DNA from 2 places in the Halomonas sp. ANAO-440 genome. Region 2 is predicted to be linked to the other one. Evidence: predicted binding sites of a transcription regulator. Region 2 holds the regulator's gene; the other holds the start of a gene.
The links. Region 2 encodes LexA, which represses DNA repair genes until DNA is damaged. Its sites were predicted from a motif close to TACTGTNTANNTANACAGTA; they were not measured.

Region 1: the regulator LexA is predicted to act here: its motif matches at 4,159-4,178, upstream of KZO25_RS13020 (DNA topoisomerase III).

What each region holds. Positions count from the first base shown of each region.
Region 1 covers NZ_JAHXBV010000017.1:61,865-70,972, reverse strand. The annotation lists gene ppc (phosphoenolpyruvate carboxylase) at 1-111, shown strand, start outside; gene KZO25_RS13030 (hypothetical protein) at 539-1,000, opposite strand; gene KZO25_RS13025 (ketopantoate reductase family protein) at 1,238-2,128, opposite strand; gene KZO25_RS13020 (DNA topoisomerase III) at 2,208-4,136, opposite strand; gene KZO25_RS13015 (ABC1 kinase family protein) at 4,303-5,547, shown strand; gene KZO25_RS13010 (SEC-C domain-containing protein) at 5,652-7,469, shown strand; gene KZO25_RS13005 (AmpG family muropeptide MFS transporter) at 7,599-8,966, opposite strand.
Region 2 covers NZ_JAHXBV010000010.1:41,759-50,866, reverse strand. The annotation lists gene KZO25_RS09300 (AMP-binding protein) at 1-1,120, shown strand, start outside; gene KZO25_RS09295 (hypoxanthine-guanine phosphoribosyltransferase) at 1,455-2,033, opposite strand; gene nagZ (beta-N-acetylhexosaminidase) at 2,087-3,100, opposite strand; gene KZO25_RS09285 (L,D-transpeptidase) at 3,189-3,707, opposite strand; gene KZO25_RS09280 (TetR/AcrR family transcriptional regulator) at 3,709-4,374, opposite strand; gene lexA (transcriptional repressor LexA) at 4,569-5,213, shown strand; gene dinB (DNA polymerase IV) at 5,254-6,309, shown strand; gene KZO25_RS09265 (energy-coupling factor ABC transporter permease) at 6,397-7,068, opposite strand; gene purU (formyltetrahydrofolate deformylase) at 7,090-7,944, opposite strand; gene KZO25_RS09255 (ribonuclease J) at 8,193-9,108, shown strand, end outside.

The DNA of each region.
Region 1 (9,108 bases), on a different contig from region 2:
GAGCTGCTGCAGCGAAACCGCGATGCCGATGGCGCCATCAGCGGTGAGCTCACCCGCGCCTTGATGGTGACCATGGCGGGTATCGCTGCGGGTCTGCGCAATACCGGCTGAGTTTCCGCCGGCAAGGCAGAAACGACATCGCCCGGCCAATAGGTCGGGCGTGTCGAGACGAGAAAGTCAGCCATCGGGCAAATCTTGAGCCACACTAAAGTGTTTCGATGGTCAAGAAGTCACCTGATTACGCATAAGACTCAGCGGGCGCCTGGTGGAGGCCGCCGCGTTGGCGTCGGCAACACCGCCGGGAGTCCTTCGGCCTCCAGTCGTGATCTGAAGATACTCCTACAGGGTGGCAATCGCCTGCCATGGCAGGATGAAGCCGCTGTCGGAGCGCCGCTCCGCGTCGCGACTGGCGCCGATAGGCGCCTCGGCGGAGGTTGAAAGGTTGGTTGTTGTCGTGCATACCGACATGCCCGCCATCAGGGAAAGCCAAAGGGGCAAGGTCGAAGGAAAAGCGTCAGGATAAAGCTAAACGGAAATGCTAGAAGGGATAGTGAATCGAGGCCGTGATCAGATTCATATGGGCCATGCTGGGGGCATCGAACTCCTCGAATTCCAGGCGGCTGATGAGGCGGTTGTGCTGCAGGCGGGCACCGAAGCCATGGACTCGAGCGGTGCCGGCGGTAGCGAACAGCATGTCGTCGCTGCGCGTTACCGGGTCACCCTCCCATTCGGTGAAGCCGGACTTGGCATACAGCCCCAACTGTCCGAGGCGAACGCCGGCCACCAGACTGCCCCCCAAGCTGGTTGTATTGAGGATCATTGGCTGATCGCCGAGGTGTGTCGGTACTTCATCGCTCTCGCGGTAGCTGAATTCGGCACCTAGGTCGAGACGCGGCATGTTCAGCGGTGAGAAACCGGCGGTAAGGCGGAAACCGGAGGTGTAGCCATCCGGCGTTTCCAGGCCCCGCCCTTCCAGTACCACTCCATTGTCGAGATACATGAGCTCGCTGGATTTACCGGCATAGGAAGGCGCTCCGTCAGCCGATACGAGCGGTGACGCAAGGAAAAGCAGTTTGGCTAACAGCGCGACGGCTAGTGTTAAACCCGATTTCATGATCCCTGGCCTTGGCAGGCGGCCTCTACTCTTGCTTTGCTAGGACCCTGCTCAAATAGTGATATCCCTAACAGGCTAGCAGGCCTTGCTTCGTTGTGCCACGCAGGCGATCAACGATCGCTATCAGGGCTTGGCTAGAGCGGCTTCGAGCGCTATGAGGCAGGGCGCCGCTATATCGTGGCGGTTGGCCGCAGCCAGTAGCGGCCCGAGAATGGCCTCTCGTTCTGTGGGACGCCCGGCGAGGACGTCCTGCAGCATGGAAGCGCGGTTATTGGCGGTGCCCGCCACCACCTGCCAGACCAGCTCATTCCAACCCGCCTCCGGGGCCGGGATCTCCTCGGCTGCCATGATGGCGGCGACCTCTTCGATCACCTGATTCACCATCGACCGAAATGGGCGGTCCCGCAGCTGGCCGTTACGAATGCGATAGCGGGCGGTCAGCGGGTTGATGGCGGCATTGATTGCCAGCTTGTGCCAGAGCCGAACGCGGATGTCGTCGACCGCGCTGGCCTGAAGGCCCGTGTCGGTGAGGGTCGCGGCTAGCGCCCGGCAAAGCTCGGGGTAACGGTTATCGAGATCGCCGATATAGGTAAGGCCATGCCCCGCATGTACCACCCGGGTATCGCTTGCGAGCCAGGCGCCCTCGGTGGTGGAGGCACAGAGTACCGGCCCGGTGTGACGCAGGCTCAGGCTGGGTTGAACCTGATAGCCGTTCTGCCACAGCACCAGCGGGGTCGCCGGTGGCAGCTGGGCGGCCACGCTGGCATAGGCGGCCTCGGTGGCGTAGGCCTTGGTCGTCAGGTGCAGGAAGGCGGGCGCCAGTGGCGGTAGCCGGCGGCTGTCGGCCATGGTCAGGCGGTGTATTCGGTGCCCGCCCTCCGGGGTGAGCAGGGCCTGCTCCGGGGGGAGTGGCCTGCGTCCGGCCAGCACCACCGGTTGGCTGCCGGCGAGGTGGAGTGCGAGCAGCCGGCCCAGCGCCCCGGGTCCCACGATCAGGTGTGAAGCGGTCGACATAAGTTGCCATTTCCTCCACGCGTTCGACTCAGGAGATTACCATGGTCCTGGCATAGGAAACGCCCTCGAGACCTGGCATTCAACGGGTGTGTCGCTTGCGAGGTGACGCGGTGCCGTTCCTGCTGCGGCGGGGCTTGCCGCTGCCCTTGCCCCGGCGCGATGCTGCTGCCGGCCCTGTCTCGCCCTTGGCCTCGGCCATGGCGCTGCGCAGCCGTCCGGCATCGGCGCTGGCCAGCAGCGCTTGCAGGTCGGCGATCAGCGAGGCCATGAAGGGGGCGGGGTCGGCGTCCTGCTCGGCGATGGCGCCCAGCCGCTGTTCCCACAGCGCGGTGCGCTCGGGGCGGGAGGCTGCCTCGGGTAGCGAAGCGATCAGGCCGCTGCCCAGCCGCGTGGCGCGCAGTGCCTTGTTGCAACGGACCAGATAGCCCCGTTCCAGCAGCGTCTCGATGATGCCGGCACGTGTCGCCTCGGTGCCGAGGCCGTCGTGCTCGCGCAGCGTGCGGCGAACGGCCGGGTCGTCGACGTAGCGGGCGATATTCATCATCGCCTTGATCAGGCTGGCATCGGTGAAGGGCTCCGGGGGGCGGGTCTCGCGATCCTCGACGGCACAGTCCGTTACCCGACAGGCTTCTCCTTCGCTGAGCGGCGGCAGCGGCGGCGCCTCATCGCGGGTAGTAAACAGCGGCTTCCAGCCGGGCTGCAGCAGCACCTGCCCGCTGGCCCGAAAGCGCTCGTCGAGAATCACGAACTCGGCCTTTACCTCGCGGGTCTCCAGGGCAGGGTAGAACTGTGCGAGGACATTGCGGGCTATCAACCGGAAGACATCGGCCTCGGCCTTCTCCAGCCGCCCCAGGTCCGCCGGCTTGCCGGTGGGTGACAGGGCGTGGTGGGCACCCACCTTCTTGTCGTTCCAGGCCTTGGAGCGCAGCGTGAAGTCTGCTCCGGCAAACCACTGCTGCAGCGTGGCGTCACTGTGACAGGCGCTCTCCAGGGTGCGGCGTGCCTGCGCAAGATGATCCTCGGGCAGATAGCGACAGTCGGAGCGCGGGTAGGTGATCAGCTTGTGGCGCTCATAGAGTCGCTGGCAGATATCCAGCACCCCCTTGGCCGAGAGCCCGAAGCGGCGGGCGGCGTCCACCTGCAGCGCCGAGAGCGAATAGGGCAGCGGGGCGGCCTGGCGCTTCTGGCGAGCGTCGAGGGAGGCCAGGTGGCCCTCGGCACCGGGCAGGCGAGCGGCCAGGGCCTCGGCGGGGGGGCGTTCGAGCAGCCGCCCCTGCTCGTCCAGTCGATGCGTCTCGGCAGGCTGCCACCAGGCGCGTAGCTGCCCACCGGAGACGGCGATATCGACCCACAGCACATGGAAGGGGTAGGGGACGAAGTCGCGGATTTCCGCGTCGCGGCGGACCACCAGCCCCAGTACAGGCGTCTGAACGCGGCCGACGGAGAGCACCCCATCGTGGCCGGCCTGTCGTCCGGTCAAGGTCCAGGCCCGCGTGAGGTTGATACCGTAGAGCCAGTCGGCCCGGGCCCGGGACTCGGCGGCTCGATACAGCGCGTGATAGCGGCTGTTGTCCTCCAGGCGGGTCAGGGCGCGCGCTACCGCCGGACGGTTGAGGTCGCTGACCAGCAGGCGCGATACCGGGCCCTTCCAGCCCAGGTGCTCGATGACTTCCTGTACCAGCAACTGCCCCTCCCGGTCGGGATCGCCCGCATGCACCACCTCGCGCGCGCTCTTCAGTAGTCGACGGATCGCCGCCAGCTGTCCCCGGGCCTTGGGGCGGGGGGCGAGCTTCCAGCGCTCGGGAAGGATCGGCAGGTGGTCGAGCCGCCATTGCTTGTAGGCGGGGTCGTAGGCGTCGGGCGGCGCCTGCTCCAGCAGGTGCCCAAGACACCAGGTGACTACGGTGTCGCCGGCGTGCAGGGCGCCCTCTTCACGACGTGTGCTGCCCGGCAGGGCGTCGGCGATGGCCCGGGCGAGGCTGGGTTTTTCGGCAATGATCAGTCGCATGTCGGCGCCACAGGAATTCAAGGTATGGATATTCTTACAGTAATGGAGGTTGTCCGCCAGATCTCGACCCGATTTATCGTTGTACAATTCCTGTATCATTGATCCGGCGCTTCGAGCTTAACGTTTCGAGGCAACCTTTTCGAGACAGCAAAAGGAGAGTGGCGATATGCGCGAACGCGGAAGAACACGACGTCTGCTGGGGCTTGGTGCCCGCACGGGTGGCGCCGTGATTCGCACGCGTCTCGGCGGCCAGGCCGACTGGCGCGCGCTGGGCGAAGCGCTGTTCGAGGGACTCTCCGAGCTGAAGGGGCCGGCGATGAAGCTGGCGCAGATCATGGCACAGTGGGACGATCTGCTGCCGCCGGATCTTGTCGACGAACTGGCGCGTTTGCAGCGTCAAGCCGAGCCCATGCCCTGGGAGGGCATCCGGCGCACCCTGGTCGAGCAGTACGGCGATCCGGATACGCTCTTTCGCGAGATCGAGCAGCGCCCCTTCGCCAGCGCGTCCATGGGTCAGGTACACCGGGCAGTCACCCATGACGGTGAAACGTTGGTGCTCAAGGTGCAGTACCCGGGGCTGCCCGAGATCCTTGAGGGCGATCTGGCGCAGGTGCGGCGCATGATGCGGCTAGGACGCTGGCTCAAGGTCCCCCAGGCACGGCTCGATGCGCTGTTCGAAGAGCTGGCCGCCGGCCTGCGCAATGAGCTGGACTATCAGGCCGAGGCACGTGCCCTGGCGCGCTACCGGGAACGCTATGCGCATCTCGACGGCCTGGTGATTCCCGAGCCGCTCCCCGAGCTTTCCGGTCCCCGGGTGTTGGCCATGCGCCACGTGGCAGGCACGCCCCTGCGTGAACTGGAGGCGGGAGACGATGCCACTCGCCAGCGAATCGCCACGACGCTGGCTGACTGGGTCACCGAAGAGCTGTTCACCCACCGCGAGCTGCATGCCGACCCCCATGCCGGCAACTTCGCTGCCGATGAGCAGGGGCGACTGGTGATCTATGACCTGGGGGCGGTGATACCGGTCTCCGATGCTCATCTCAAGGCGATGATGGCGCTGCTCGATGCTGCCCTGGCCAACGACCCCATGGCCATGGACGATGCCCTGCGACAGCTTGGCGGACGTCAGGGGCAGGGAGCGCCCCTGGCGCTGTATCGCGAGGCTGCCGAGGCGGTGGCGCCGCTGTTCGAGCCGGGCGAGCAGGATTTCGCCGACGTGCGGATGCATCGCCAGTTACGGGATCTCAGCCCCAAGGTGTGGGCGGCCATGGACAGGCTTCAGCCCCCGGCAGACATCCTGCTCCTGTCACGCACCCTGAACGGCCACTACTGGAATCTCGTGCGTCTCGGTGCAAGGCTGGACATGGATGCTCGTACCCGGCCATTACTGGAGTGGGCGCGGGGCTGAAGAGAATGGCCCAATGGCTTCCTGCCAGGGCCTGGGTTCGCAACCCACATGAAGCGGCGCTTCCCTGTTAGAATATGCGGCTTTCGGGATTGGCGGAGACGGCGATGCTGGCAGTATGGGTGGAACAGCTTCTGGGCTTTGCCTCGGGGGCGCTGGCGGCGATCCGTGATGACGAGCAGTATCCTGCGTTCATGGCCTGGGCGAGAGAAGAGGGCGCCGTCCTGATGGGTGGCGACCTGGCCATGGCCCAGGCATTGGCTCCCGAGCTGTGGTGCCAGACCCCGCTCGAACGTGCCGGCTTTGCCTGCGAGCCCCTGGCGCGCCCGGGGCGCAATGAGCCCTGCTGGTGTGATTCAGGGCGCAAGACCAAGCACTGCTGCGGTGCGGTGGCGATGCCTGCCGACGTCCCCGATCATCTGATGTGGATGCTGTCGCTGCGAGACTGGAAGGGGCCGACCCTGAAGGCAGCCCTGGCAAGCGGGCGCGCACCGGCCCAGGCACTGCTCGAAGCCGGCCTTATCGCCGCAGAGACCGGTCAGCGGGGGCGTGCCCAGCAGATCCTGGAGTCACTGTTTCATCGCGGCGACTGGTCGCGGCTACCGGTACAGGCCGAGCCGGCCTTCGAGCTTCTGATTGACCTCTACCAGGAGCGCGGATTCAACCGCAAGCGCGCCGAGCTGCTCGATGAGGTGCTGGACCGCGGTCCGCTGTTTCTGCGCGGCGTGGCGTTGGAGCGTCTCTGCCTGATGCACCTGGACAGCGATGACCTGGACAGCGCCCGGGAGGCCTTCGTGCGCGCCCAGCAGGCGCTTCCCGACTCGCCTACCCTGGCTTATATCGAAGCCATGCTGCTGCTCCACGAAGGCCATGAGCAGGAGGCCGCGGAGCGTGCGCGCTTCTGGTTCCGTCGACTGGAGCGCCAGGGCGAGCTTGAGCCCGACCAGATGCAGTTCCTGGCCGACCTGGCCGAAAACCCCGGCGCCACCCTGGCCGATCAGTTGCTCAACGCCGAGGAGGACCTGGCGGAGCCGCTGGCCGCGCTGCAGGCCCTGCTGGCCGAGCTGCCGCCGGCCCCGGGGCTGGATATCCGTCATGGCGATGAAGGCGGGCTGGAATACCACAGCAGCGCCCGGGAAGACACGCTCTTTGCCGCCTGGCAGGTGCATTTCGAGGTGGCAGTCGATGAGGAGAGTGCCTTGGGCTTCGAGGGGGAGCCCTGGGTTGAAGCCGGTACCTGGCTGCGCCAGCTCTGCGCCCATCCAGAATGGCTTGATTCACCCCGCGTCGTCCAGGCGCTGGCACTGGCGTTGACCAGCCGTTTCGGCAGCTTGCCGTGGATGTCACCGAGTCTGTTCGAACCGCTTGCCGACCGCCTGGAGCGTTGGCTCGAACGCATCCGCGGCGAGGGTGACGGCCCCTTCCTGTGGGACAATGCCGACAACGCGGTGCTGCTGCGTACCGGCCTGGCGCTGGTAGTGGGTATGGAGCGCGGTGCCAGGGAGCGTTCTCGCCGACTGGCCGAGCGGCTGTTGACGCTGGATGACCAGGACAGCCTGGGGCTGCAGGAACTGGTCCTCGACCAGTTGCTGCGAGAAGGACGCGACCAGGAGGCGCTGGCGTTGACCGAAACGCGGCGTGAGGAGGAGCCGGTACTGGGCATGCTGATGGGGCGGGCGCTGGCTCTCTATCGCCTATCGCATGAGGAGGAAGCCGAGGCGATGCTGCAAGAGGTGACCAGTCACAACGCGCATGCCCTGGCCATGCTCTGCGCCGACAACCCTCGCCCCGTGCGTACCGGTCAGGATAGCGTGGCCGAACCGGGAACCCGAGCCGAAGCCTGGCAGTACCGCACCCTGATGCGCGACCAGTGGCGCGCTACCCCCGGCGCCCTGGCCTGGCTGCAGGCCAACCTGTCACGCTGATTTACGTGGCCTGCTTGAGCAGGCCGCTCTTCCACTCTTCGCTCCTGCCCCCCTCGCCTCAAGACTGGCATTGTCTCAAAGACTATCGTTGCCCAAGCGGGCCAGGCTGTGTTGCCTGGTCGCTCGATGTCAGGTTGCCGGGGCCGAGGGGCGCGGTACCAGCTCCGGGTCGCGGCTGATCCAGATCGCCAGTGCGATGGCCGGCAAGCCCAGGGCCGTGGCGATGACGAAGAAGGTGGCGTATCCCTCCGCCGCTACTACGAGACCGCCAAAACCGCTCAGGAACTTGCCTGGCAGTGTCATCAGCGAAGAGAACAGTGCGTACTGGGTCGCCGTGTAGGCCCGGGATGTCAGGCTTGAAAGGAAGGCGATGAAGACCGCACTGGCCAGGCCGTTGGCGAGGTTGTCACCGACGATGGCCATGACCAGCATTGGCAGGCTCTGGCCGGCCAGAGCCAGGGCGGCGAAAAGCAGATTGGTCAGCGTGGCCGCTGCCGCGCCCAGCACCAGTATCGGCCCGATGCCGTAGCGGGCTACCAGCAGGCCGCCCAGGATACCGCCGCTGATGCTCATGGCGATGCCGAAGACGTTGGTCACATTGGCTATGGTGGCCAGCGAGAAGCCCAGGTCGATATAGAGCGGATTGGCCATGGAGGCCATGGCCAGGTCGCTGATTCGGAATACCGCGATGAACACCAGTAGCCAGAGCGCCTTGAGCCGGTGACGCGAGAGAAAGTCGGTGAAGGGGCAGACCACGGCGCCGATCAACCAGGCTCCCAGGCGACGCAGATGGCGCGGCTGGCCGCGGCTGGCGCGAATGAAGGCACGTACCCGAGGTTCATGGATCAGTTGCGTCGTCAGTGAAAGGCGCTCCGGCTCCGGGCGCACCAGTACCGTGATCACACCGATACCCACCAGAGCAGCCATGGTCAGGTAGGCGGCCTCCCAGGAGATCCAAGACGCCACGTAGAGGGCGCCGGCGCCGGCGGCCAGCAGGCCGCCGCGATAGCCGATGATATAGGTCGACGCCATGGCCGCCTGGATATCGTCCGGGGCGGACTCGATGCGAAAGGCATCGATGGCGATATCCTGGGTGGCCGAGCCGAAGGCCACCAGCAGGGCGAAGGCGGCCACCAGCATCAGGTTCTGGTTGGGGTCAAGGCTGGCGAGTCCGATGAGGCCGGCGGCGATCATGGCCTGGGCCAGAAGCATCCAGCCACGTCGTTGGCCGAATCGGCGGGTCAGCACGGGCAGGGCCAGGCGGTCGACAATGGGCGCCCAGAAGAACTTGATGGAGTAGAGAATTCCGATCCAGGAGAAGAAGCCGATGGCGGCGACTTCCACCCCGTCGCTGCGCAGCCAAGCGGAAAGCGTCGAGAAAACCAGCAGGAAAGGGAGTCCGGCGGAGAAACCCAGGAAGAGCATGGTGATGACCGGCGCACGCAGATAGATGGCCAGGGCGGAACGCCAGCTGCGACGGGCGATAGGGATGGACATGCGGTATGCCGCTCCTTGTGGCTCGGCAGCCCCGGGGGCCGCCCGAAAACGCTTAACAATGTTAGAATGACCACCGCTCGGCGGGGTGAGCGGCATGCAGTGGCTGTCCGATTGTTGCAGAGCCCCGACAGCGTTACCAGCA
Region 2 (9,108 bases):
CTCCGCCGAGCGCCTGGCGGAAGTACAAGGCACCCTGCAGTTCGACGACCCGATCAATATCCAATATACCTCCGGCACCACCGGGGCTCCGAAGGGCGCCACCCTCTCCCACCACAACATCCTCAATAACGGTTTCTTTGTTGCTCGCACCATGGGCTTTACCGAGAAGGACCGCCTGGTGATCCCGGTGCCGCTTTACCACTGTTTCGGCATGGTGATGGGCAACCTGGGCTGCGTGACCCATGGTGCCACCATGATCTACCCGGGTGACGGCTTCGACCCCGAGGCGACGCTGAAGGCGGTTTCCGAGGAGAAGGCCACGGCACTCTACGGCGTGCCCACCATGTTCATCGCCGAGTTGGAGCACGCCAACTTTGCTCAGTACGACCTCTCGACGCTGCGCACCGGGATCATGGCCGGGTCCATCTGTCCCATTGAGGTGATGCGCCAGGTCATCGACAAGATGAACATGGAAGACGTCACCATCTGCTATGGCATGACCGAGACCAGCCCGGTCAGCTTCCAGACCCAGACCGATGCGCCGCTGGATAAGCGCGTGACCACCGTGGGCACTATCCACCCGCATCTTGAGGTCAAGCTTGTCAGTCCCGAAACCGGCGCCGTGGTACCTCGCGGTGAGACCGGTGAGCTCTGCACCCGCGGCTATAGCGTGATGCTGGGCTATTGGGAGAACGAGGAAGCCACCGACAAGTCGATCGACGCGGCCGGCTGGATGCACACCGGCGATCTGGCCACCATGGACGAAGAGGGCTATGTGGCCATCGTCGGGCGCATCAAGGACATGATCATACGCGGCGGCGAGAACATCTACCCCCGCGAGATCGAGGACTTCCTCTACACCCACCCGGCTATCTCCGACGTCCAGGTCATCGGCGTGCCCGACGAGAAATACGGCGAGGAAGTAATGGCCTGGGTCAAGTTGAGCGAAGGCCAGCAGCTGACCGGCGACGAGCTGAAGGAATTCTGCAAGGGCAAGATCGCCCACTATAAGGTCCCGCGCTACGTGAAGTTCGTCGATGAGTTCCCGATGACCGTCACCGGCAAAATCCAGAAGTTCAAGATGCGCGAAGAGGCCACCCACGAGCTGGGGCTGGCGTGATCGGATAGTCGCTCTTGGTGCCGATGCTGGCTATTGTTATCAGCGTCGGCAGCCTCCGCCAAGGCGCCTGCCGGCGCCAGTCGCGACGCGGAGTCGGAGCGCCGAACCGAGCGCTCCAACAGCTGTTCTTTCATGCCACGGCGGTCACTGCCGAGGCGCCTGGCGGCGCCAGTCGCGACGCGGAGTCGGAGCGCCGAACCGAGCGCTCCAACAGCTGTTCTTTCATGCCACGGCAGCCTCCGCCAAGGCGCCTCGCGGCGCCAGTCGCGACGCGGAGCCGGAGCGCCGAACCGAGCGCTCCAACAGCGATTCTCTCTATCAACGACCCCCTTCCCTACAGCCCCTTGGGTGCGAAGATTCCCGGGGCGTTGCGCCAGTATCCCTTGTAGTCCATGCCGAAGCCGAAGACGTAGCGGTCAACGACTTCCAGGCCGCAGTAGTCGGCGCGCAGGTCGGGCACGGCCTTGCGGTCGTGGCGCTTGTCGACCAGTACCGCCGTCGAAATGCTCTTGGCGCCGGCCTTGTGGCAGTAATCGAGGATGGCGGCAAGCGTGGTGCCTTCATCGAGGATGTCGTCGACGATCACGACGTGACGGTCGGCCATGGGCACTTCCGGCGAGACGCGCCAGAACAGGTCGCCACCACGGATACCACCGCGATAGCGCGTGGCATGCAGGTAGTCGACTTCCAGCGGAAAGCCCAGGCGAGTCAGAAGATGGCCGGTGGTGATCAAGCCACCGTTCATCACGCAGTAGAAGACCGGCAGCTTGTCGCCCAGATCAGCGGTGATCTGCTCCGCCATGCGATCGAGAGCAACTTCGACCTCCTCTTGCGTGATCAGGCAGTCGGCGCTCTCCATGACATCGCGCATGGTGGTCAGGGACTGGTGGAAATCGGGATCGAGTTTGGGCATTGGGAGCTCATGTCGCTGAAGGGTAATCGGTAATCGGGACGGGACGTGATCGTTCAGTCCTGGGCCATGGCTTCGAGGCGGGCGTGAACACGACGCCAGCGCCCCAGCGCTTCCAGGGCTTCAGGCTCCGGACGAGCCCGGCCATAGCGTAGCCGGGTCGCTGGTCGTATGGTGCGCCCCTGGCAGGCGTCAAGCACCTCCAGGGCGGCAGCGCGGTCGTTGCACACCAGCACCATGTCACAGCCGGCGTCCAGCGCTGCCTGGGCACGCTCATAGGGGCCGCCGGCATATCCGGCCCCGGCCATGCCGAGGTCATCGGAGAAGATCGTGCCCTTGAAGCCGAGCGATTCACGCAGCAGCCCCAGCCAGCTGTTGGAGAAGCCGGCGGGACGGGCATCGAAGGCGCTGTAGATGACATGGGCAGGCATGACGCCGTCGAGCCGACAGGCCAGGTCGGCGAAGGGCACCAGGTCATGGCCGCGGATGACATCGATGGGCCTGTCGTCGACGGGCAGTTCCAGATGCGAATCGGCAGCGACGCCTCCGTGGCCGGGGAAATGCTTGCCGACGGCCGCCATGCCGGCTTCATGCAGGCCGGCGACGAAGGCTTCGGCCATGGCGGAAACCGCGAGCGGATCGCTGGAAAAGCTGCGGTCCCCGATCACACTGGAGATGCCACCGTCGACATCGAGTACCGGTGCAAAACTGAGGTCGAGTCCACAGGCGGCCATCTCCATGCCCAGGAGCCAACCGGTATCGAGGCACAGTCTCAGGGTGACTTCCGGTGCTGCAACATAGTCGCGGCCAATCCGTCCCATGGAGGGAATCCGGGTAACGCCTTGACGCAGACGTTGCACCCGCCCCCCTTCCTGGTCGACGGTCAACAGCAACTCAGGGCGCAACTGTCGTATGGTGTTACAGAGGGAGCGAACCTGGCGGGCATCCTCGATATTGCGAGAAAAGAGAATCACCCCGCCCACCTCGGGACGAAGCAGTAGCCTGCGCTCGTCGTCGCTCAGCTGCGTGCCTTCCAGATCCAGCATCACCGGGCCGAGGGTCTGCGTCATGATCGGATTCCTTGGGCTAGAAGGAGGCTGATTCTAGACCAAAGTTGGTCGAGGTGACAGCCATGCGCAAGGGCTTGATGCTCAGCCTTCAGTCATGCAGCCACACGGGCGTCCCGGGAGGGGCCAGGGAAAAGAGATGCAGCAGCGACGACGTGCTCAGGCGGATGCATCCATGGGAGCGCGGCACGCCCATTGGCTGGTCGGGTGGCGTGCCGTGAAAGTAGATATAGCGCCGCTGGCTGTCGACCTCGCCCCCGCGGTTGAACCCCCGCTCCAGCCCGCAGAGCCAGATGATGCGGGTGAGAATCCAGTCGCGATGGGGGTGTGCTTCGGCCAGTGCCGGGGAAAATCGCTCCCCGGTGGGCCGCCGACCTCTGAAGACCGTGCCCGTGGGCAGCCCATCACCGATGGCAGCTCGCACATAGTGCCACCCCAGCGGAGTGCAGCCGCTGCCCTCCTGCTGACCGGTTCCAGCCAGGGCGGTAGAGACGGCCCACTCTGCCTGAGGCCTTGATCCCTGCCAGTGGACCAGACACTGATTCGCGACATCGACTTCCAGCCAGGTGCCCGTTGCCGGTGGCAGCTCGGTCAGGCGCGGTGTCCGCATATCAGCTCGCCTCGGCCTTCGGCATGGGGGGTGGCGGAAGCGGTGCGTTCATGGCAGCCACCACCACCGGCCGCAAGCGGCGGATGAGGTCGCGCACGGAAACATGTTCCTGATAATCCTTTTCAGCGATATCACGCAGCGCATCCAGCCCTGAGAGGGTGAAGATCACGGTGCCAAGCACGAAGTGCAGGCGCCAGAAACGCTCGGAATCGGGCAGGTCGGGTGTTGCCAGCCGGACAAGGTCAGTGAAACGCGAGAACACGCTGCCGTACTCATCCTGAATGTAGCGTCGCAGATGCCCCTGGGCCTGGCTATAGGCAAGCCCCAGCAGCTTCATGAACACCTTGAGGCTGTGGCGTTCGCCAGGCACCTCAAGGACGGTACGCGCCATGGTTTCCAGCAGGACTTCCAGTGGAATGACGCCACCGGCATGCTGCGCTTCCAGCTCATCCAGGGCATGGTGGAAGCGCACGGTGAAAGGATCCAGATAGCGGGCGAACACCGCCTGAATCAGCGATTTCTTCGAGCCGAAATGGTAGTTCACAGCGGCCAGGTTGACTCGCGCCTTGCTGGTGATGGTCCTCAAGGAAGTTTCTGCAAAGCCACGTTCTGCGAACAGGACTTCGGCAGTATCGAGGATGCGTGTGACGGTGTCGGTTTGAGCCATTATCTTGATCCCGCTGGAAACGCGTGTTTAAAACATTACAAAAGTCTACGTGATTTCAGCGTTTCGCTCAAATTAATTGACAAGCATCTGTTTGAAACGTGCCATACCACTCGCTAGCCACAGGCCTTTTTACTGGATAGACTTCCATGCTGTATACTTGAACAATACTCAAGGCACCGCTACCCGGAGGTCGCATGTCACGCCCCCTCACCTCACGCCAGCAGAACGTCTACGACTTCATTGTCAAGACAATGAACGAGTTCGGCTACCCGCCGACCCGTGCCGAAATCGCCCGCGCCCTGGGCTTCCGTTCCCCCAACGCGGCCGAGGAGCACCTGCGGGCCCTGGAGCGCAAGGGCGTCATCCGGGTCATCCGTGGTACGTCCCGGGGTATTCGCCTGCCGGCGCAGGACGCCGAGCCGGTCGGGGGCGAACCTGCCGTGGAGGGCTTGCCGATCATTGGCGAGGTAGCAGCCGGCAGCCCTATCCTTGCCGCGGAGCACATCGATCGCTACTGCCCCCTGCCCCCTGAATTCTTCACTCCCCGTGCCGACTATCTGCTGAAGGTCCGCGGCCTCTCCATGAAAGATGCCGGCATCCTCGAGGGCGACCTGCTGGCTGTGCATCGCACGGATCGCGTTCGCGACGGTCAGATCGTCGTTGCCAGGCTCGAGGATGAAGTCACCGTCAAGCGCTTTCATCGCAATGGCCACCAGGTCATCCTCGAGGCCGAAAATGCCGATTTCGCACCTATCGAGGTGGATTTACGCCACCAACCCCTGGAAATAGAGGGCGTAGGCGTTGGCGTGATTCGCGGCGGCAGCGGCCAGGCGCTCTGATGAATTCGCTCACCCTCGGCTAGCTGTCGAACGGTTGCCCATGGATTCCGTTCGCAAGATTCTGCATGCCGACTGCGATTGCTTCTATGCCGCGGTGGAAATGCGCGACAACCCGGCGCTGCGCGAGATTCCGCTGGCCATCGGCGGCAGCGCCGAAGGTCGCGGCGTCATTGCCACATGCAACTACCCGGCTCGCCGCTATGGCATCCACTCCGCCATGCCCACGGCGCGAGCCTTGCGGCTGTGCCCGCAGCTAACCCTCCTCCACGGCGACTTCGACCGCTACCGCGAGGCATCGCGCCAGATTCAGGCTATTTTCCATGAGCTGACGCCGCTGGTTGAGCCTCTGTCCCTGGACGAGGCCTTTCTCGACGTCACCGCGGTAACGCGCTTTTCGGGCAGCGCCACCTGGATGGCACGCTGGCTGAAGGAGGAGTGTCAGCGACGTGTGGGCATTACCGTCTCGGTGGGTGCCGCACCGTCGAAATTCCTGGCAAAGATCGCCAGCGACTGGGAGAAGCCTGACGGCCTGACGGTGATTACCCCGGACCGGGTCGCTACCTTCATCAAGACTCTTCCGGTGACCAAGCTGAATGGCGTGGGTCCGGCTACCGCCAGGCGGCTGAAATCACTGGATATCGATACCTGTGACGATCTGCAACGCCTGCCCCAGGATCGATTGATCCACGAGTTCGGCAAGTTTGGTCATCGCTTGTTCGAGCTGGCGCGCGGTATCGACACCCGCCCGGTAAGGGTGGAGCGTGAACGCAAGTCGGTCAGCGTGGAGACCACTTTCGCAACAGACCTTCCCGGCTTGCCCGACTGTCACAGGGAGCTGGCAGCGCTGTGCGACAGGTTGGAATCCCGGCTGGCAAGGCATGGCCACCCGCCGCTGGCGGGGCTGTTCGTCAAGGTGCGCTTCGACGATTTCAGTCTGACGACCATGGAGGGGCGCGGCAGCACGCTCTGCAACCAAACCTTCAACGCCTTGCTGGCACAGGCCTGGGCGCGCAAGAAGCGGCCGGTACGCCTGCTGGGTGTCGGGGCAAGGCTGGTGCCGGAGGATGCCAGGCGACAGCTGACGCTTCCTCTGTAGCACCCACCCCATGCCACCTGCCCTACAAGATATGCCCCCGGTCTACAGCACTCTCACCAGAGGGCCGTCAGGTAGCGAAACCCTGCCCTACTTGGTGTCGATATAGCGATGATCATTGAAAGTGGCCACCCAGCCGGGATGGTAGACCATCAGGATGCTGAGCAGCATGCCGGTCAGGAACGCCTCGGAGGGCATCAGCAGGGGTAGAAAGAGCGCGTATTCCTGCGCCAGGTAGATCGCTTCCGGATCGGTCGCGCCCAGCATGACCAGCCCCAGGCCGGTGAGCCCTGTGCCGAGCGTGGCCAGCGCTGCGCCGAAGAAGCCGCAGAGAAAGAGAAAGACCATCAGATTGTCCGGCAGGCGGCGATCCACCAGGCGCCACACCAGCACGGTGATACCAACGGGTATCACACCGGTAATCAGAACGTTGACACCCAATAGCGGCCAGGCAGCCTTGCCGAGCAGGACCAGGGCCAGGTTGGCGAGCAGGTTGGTGACCAGCGCCAGGGGCGCCTTGAAGATCAGCGTCAGCAGCGCCGTGAACATCAGGTGCAGGGTCAGCCAGTCCACGGCCTGGGCGCGCAGCTGCCACAGCAGCACTACGGCGACGGTTGCCGCCAGCCAGCGGTGCTGTAGCGCCCTGTCTGCGATCAGGGTTTCCCAGGGCCTCTGTGCCAGGACAAGGCCGACGACACCCAGGGACAACACGCCGCAGGCGATCAGCAGCCAGGGAGCCAGCATGGGCTCGGAAAACGACATGTCCGCCTCCAGCGTTAAAGCTCAGGCAAAAACGACCGTCTTGTTGCCGTGGATGAGCACTCGATCCTCCAGGTGCCAGCGCAGCCCCCGTGCCAGAACGGCTTTCTCCACATCGCGGCCGAATCGAACCAGATCCCCGGGAGTATGACAGTGACTGACCCGATGGATATCCTGTTCGATGATGGGGCCCGCATCCAGTTCCTCAGTCACATAGTGGCAGGTGGCACCGATCAGCTTGACCCCCCTGTCGTGGGCCTGGTGATAAGGGCGCGCACCGACAAAGGATGGCAGGAAGCTGTGATGGATATTGATAACCCGCCCGGCGTATCGCCGGCAAAGGCCGGGTGGCAGGATCTGCATGTAGCGCGCCAACACTACTGTGTCGGCATCCAGTGCCTCCACCTGGGCCTCTATTTCGGCAAACGCAGCAGCCTTGTCGGCGGCATCCACAGGCACATGGAAATAGGGCAGCCCATGCCACTCGACCATGCCCCGCATGTCCGGATGGTTAGAGATCACACCGACAATATCACCCTCCATTTCCCCCGCGGTCCAGCGATAGAGCAGATCCACCAGGCAGTGTGATTCCCGGGAGACCATGACCACCACACGCTGGCGTCGCCGCGTATCGCGCAGTGCCCACTCCATCTCGAACTCGCGCGCCACCGGCTCAAAGGCTTTGCGCAATTCGTCACCGGTCATGTCAATGGAATCGGAGAGGATTTCATAGCGCATGAAGAAGCGGCCCGACGCCAGGTCGGAGTGCTGACTCGCCTCGGTAATAGACCCACCATGGCCGGAAATGAAGCCGGAGACACGAGCCACGATGCCGCGGCGATCAGGGCAGGAAACAACCAGACGGTAGTAATGGGACATGGGCAACCATCGACTTGCTGAGCGTGGATCGGAGAGCGCGCATTGTAGCGAACTCGCGGACGCGAGACACGTCGAAATGGTAGCCGGCGCCTTGGGGTCTACATTGTGGAAGCCCGCGGCGATCCCGTATAGTGAAGACTCCATTGCCTGACCATGATGTGCCGATGATTGCATCCAGCGCCACCATTCGCCCACGCCGTAGAAAACCACTTCATTTCTTGCCGCTGGGCGGTTGTGGTGAGATAGGCATGAACCTGGGGCTCTATGGTCACGACGGCGAATGGATCGCCGTCGATTGCGGCATGATGATCCGCCAGGACCTCCCCGACAGCCCGCTTCAGGTTCCCAGCCTGGATACCGCCGTGGCCCTGGGCATTGAGCCCTCCGCCCTGATCATCACTCACGGCCATGAAGATCATATCGGTGCCGCCGCCTGGCTCTGGCCGAAATGGCAGTGCCCGGTGCATGCCACCCCACTGGCGGCTGGCCTGCTCCGCGCGAAGTTCACCGAACGCGGGCTTGCCACCGATGCGATTCAGGTGATCGACCCGGGCGAGGCGCTGGAAACGGGCCCCTTCACCCTGCGCTACCTCCCGCTGACACATTCCATACCGGAAAGCTGCGCCCTGTTGATCGCCGTGGGTGGCTATCGGGTACTTCATACCGGCGACTGGAAACTCGACCCCGAACCCTTGATCGGCCCGCCGGTGAAGGGGTCTCTGTTCCGGGCCCTGGCACCGGTGGACCTCGTCGTGGGAGATTCCACCAATGCCCCCCTTCCCGGCCACTCACGCAGCGAAGGCGAAGTGGCGCGCGCGCTGGAGCATCGACTGAGCCAATGCACTGGACGGGTGGTGGTTTCCTGCTTTGCCAGCAACCTGGCCAGGGTGCTGGCGATTGCGCTGGCCGCTGAGCGCTGCGGACGACGGGTGAGCCTGATGGGACGGGCCATGGAACGCATGGTGGGGGTGGCTCGCGGGCTTGGCTATCTGGACGACATGCCGCCGCTGGTTCCGGCAAGCGACCTGGGGTATCTGCCACCGGAAGAGGTATTGGTCATCGCCACCGGCAGCCAGGGCGAGCCTCGCGCCGCACTGAGCCGCCTGGCCAACGGCAGGCACCACAGCCTCGAGTTGAGTCCGGGCGATACCGTCATCTTTTCGG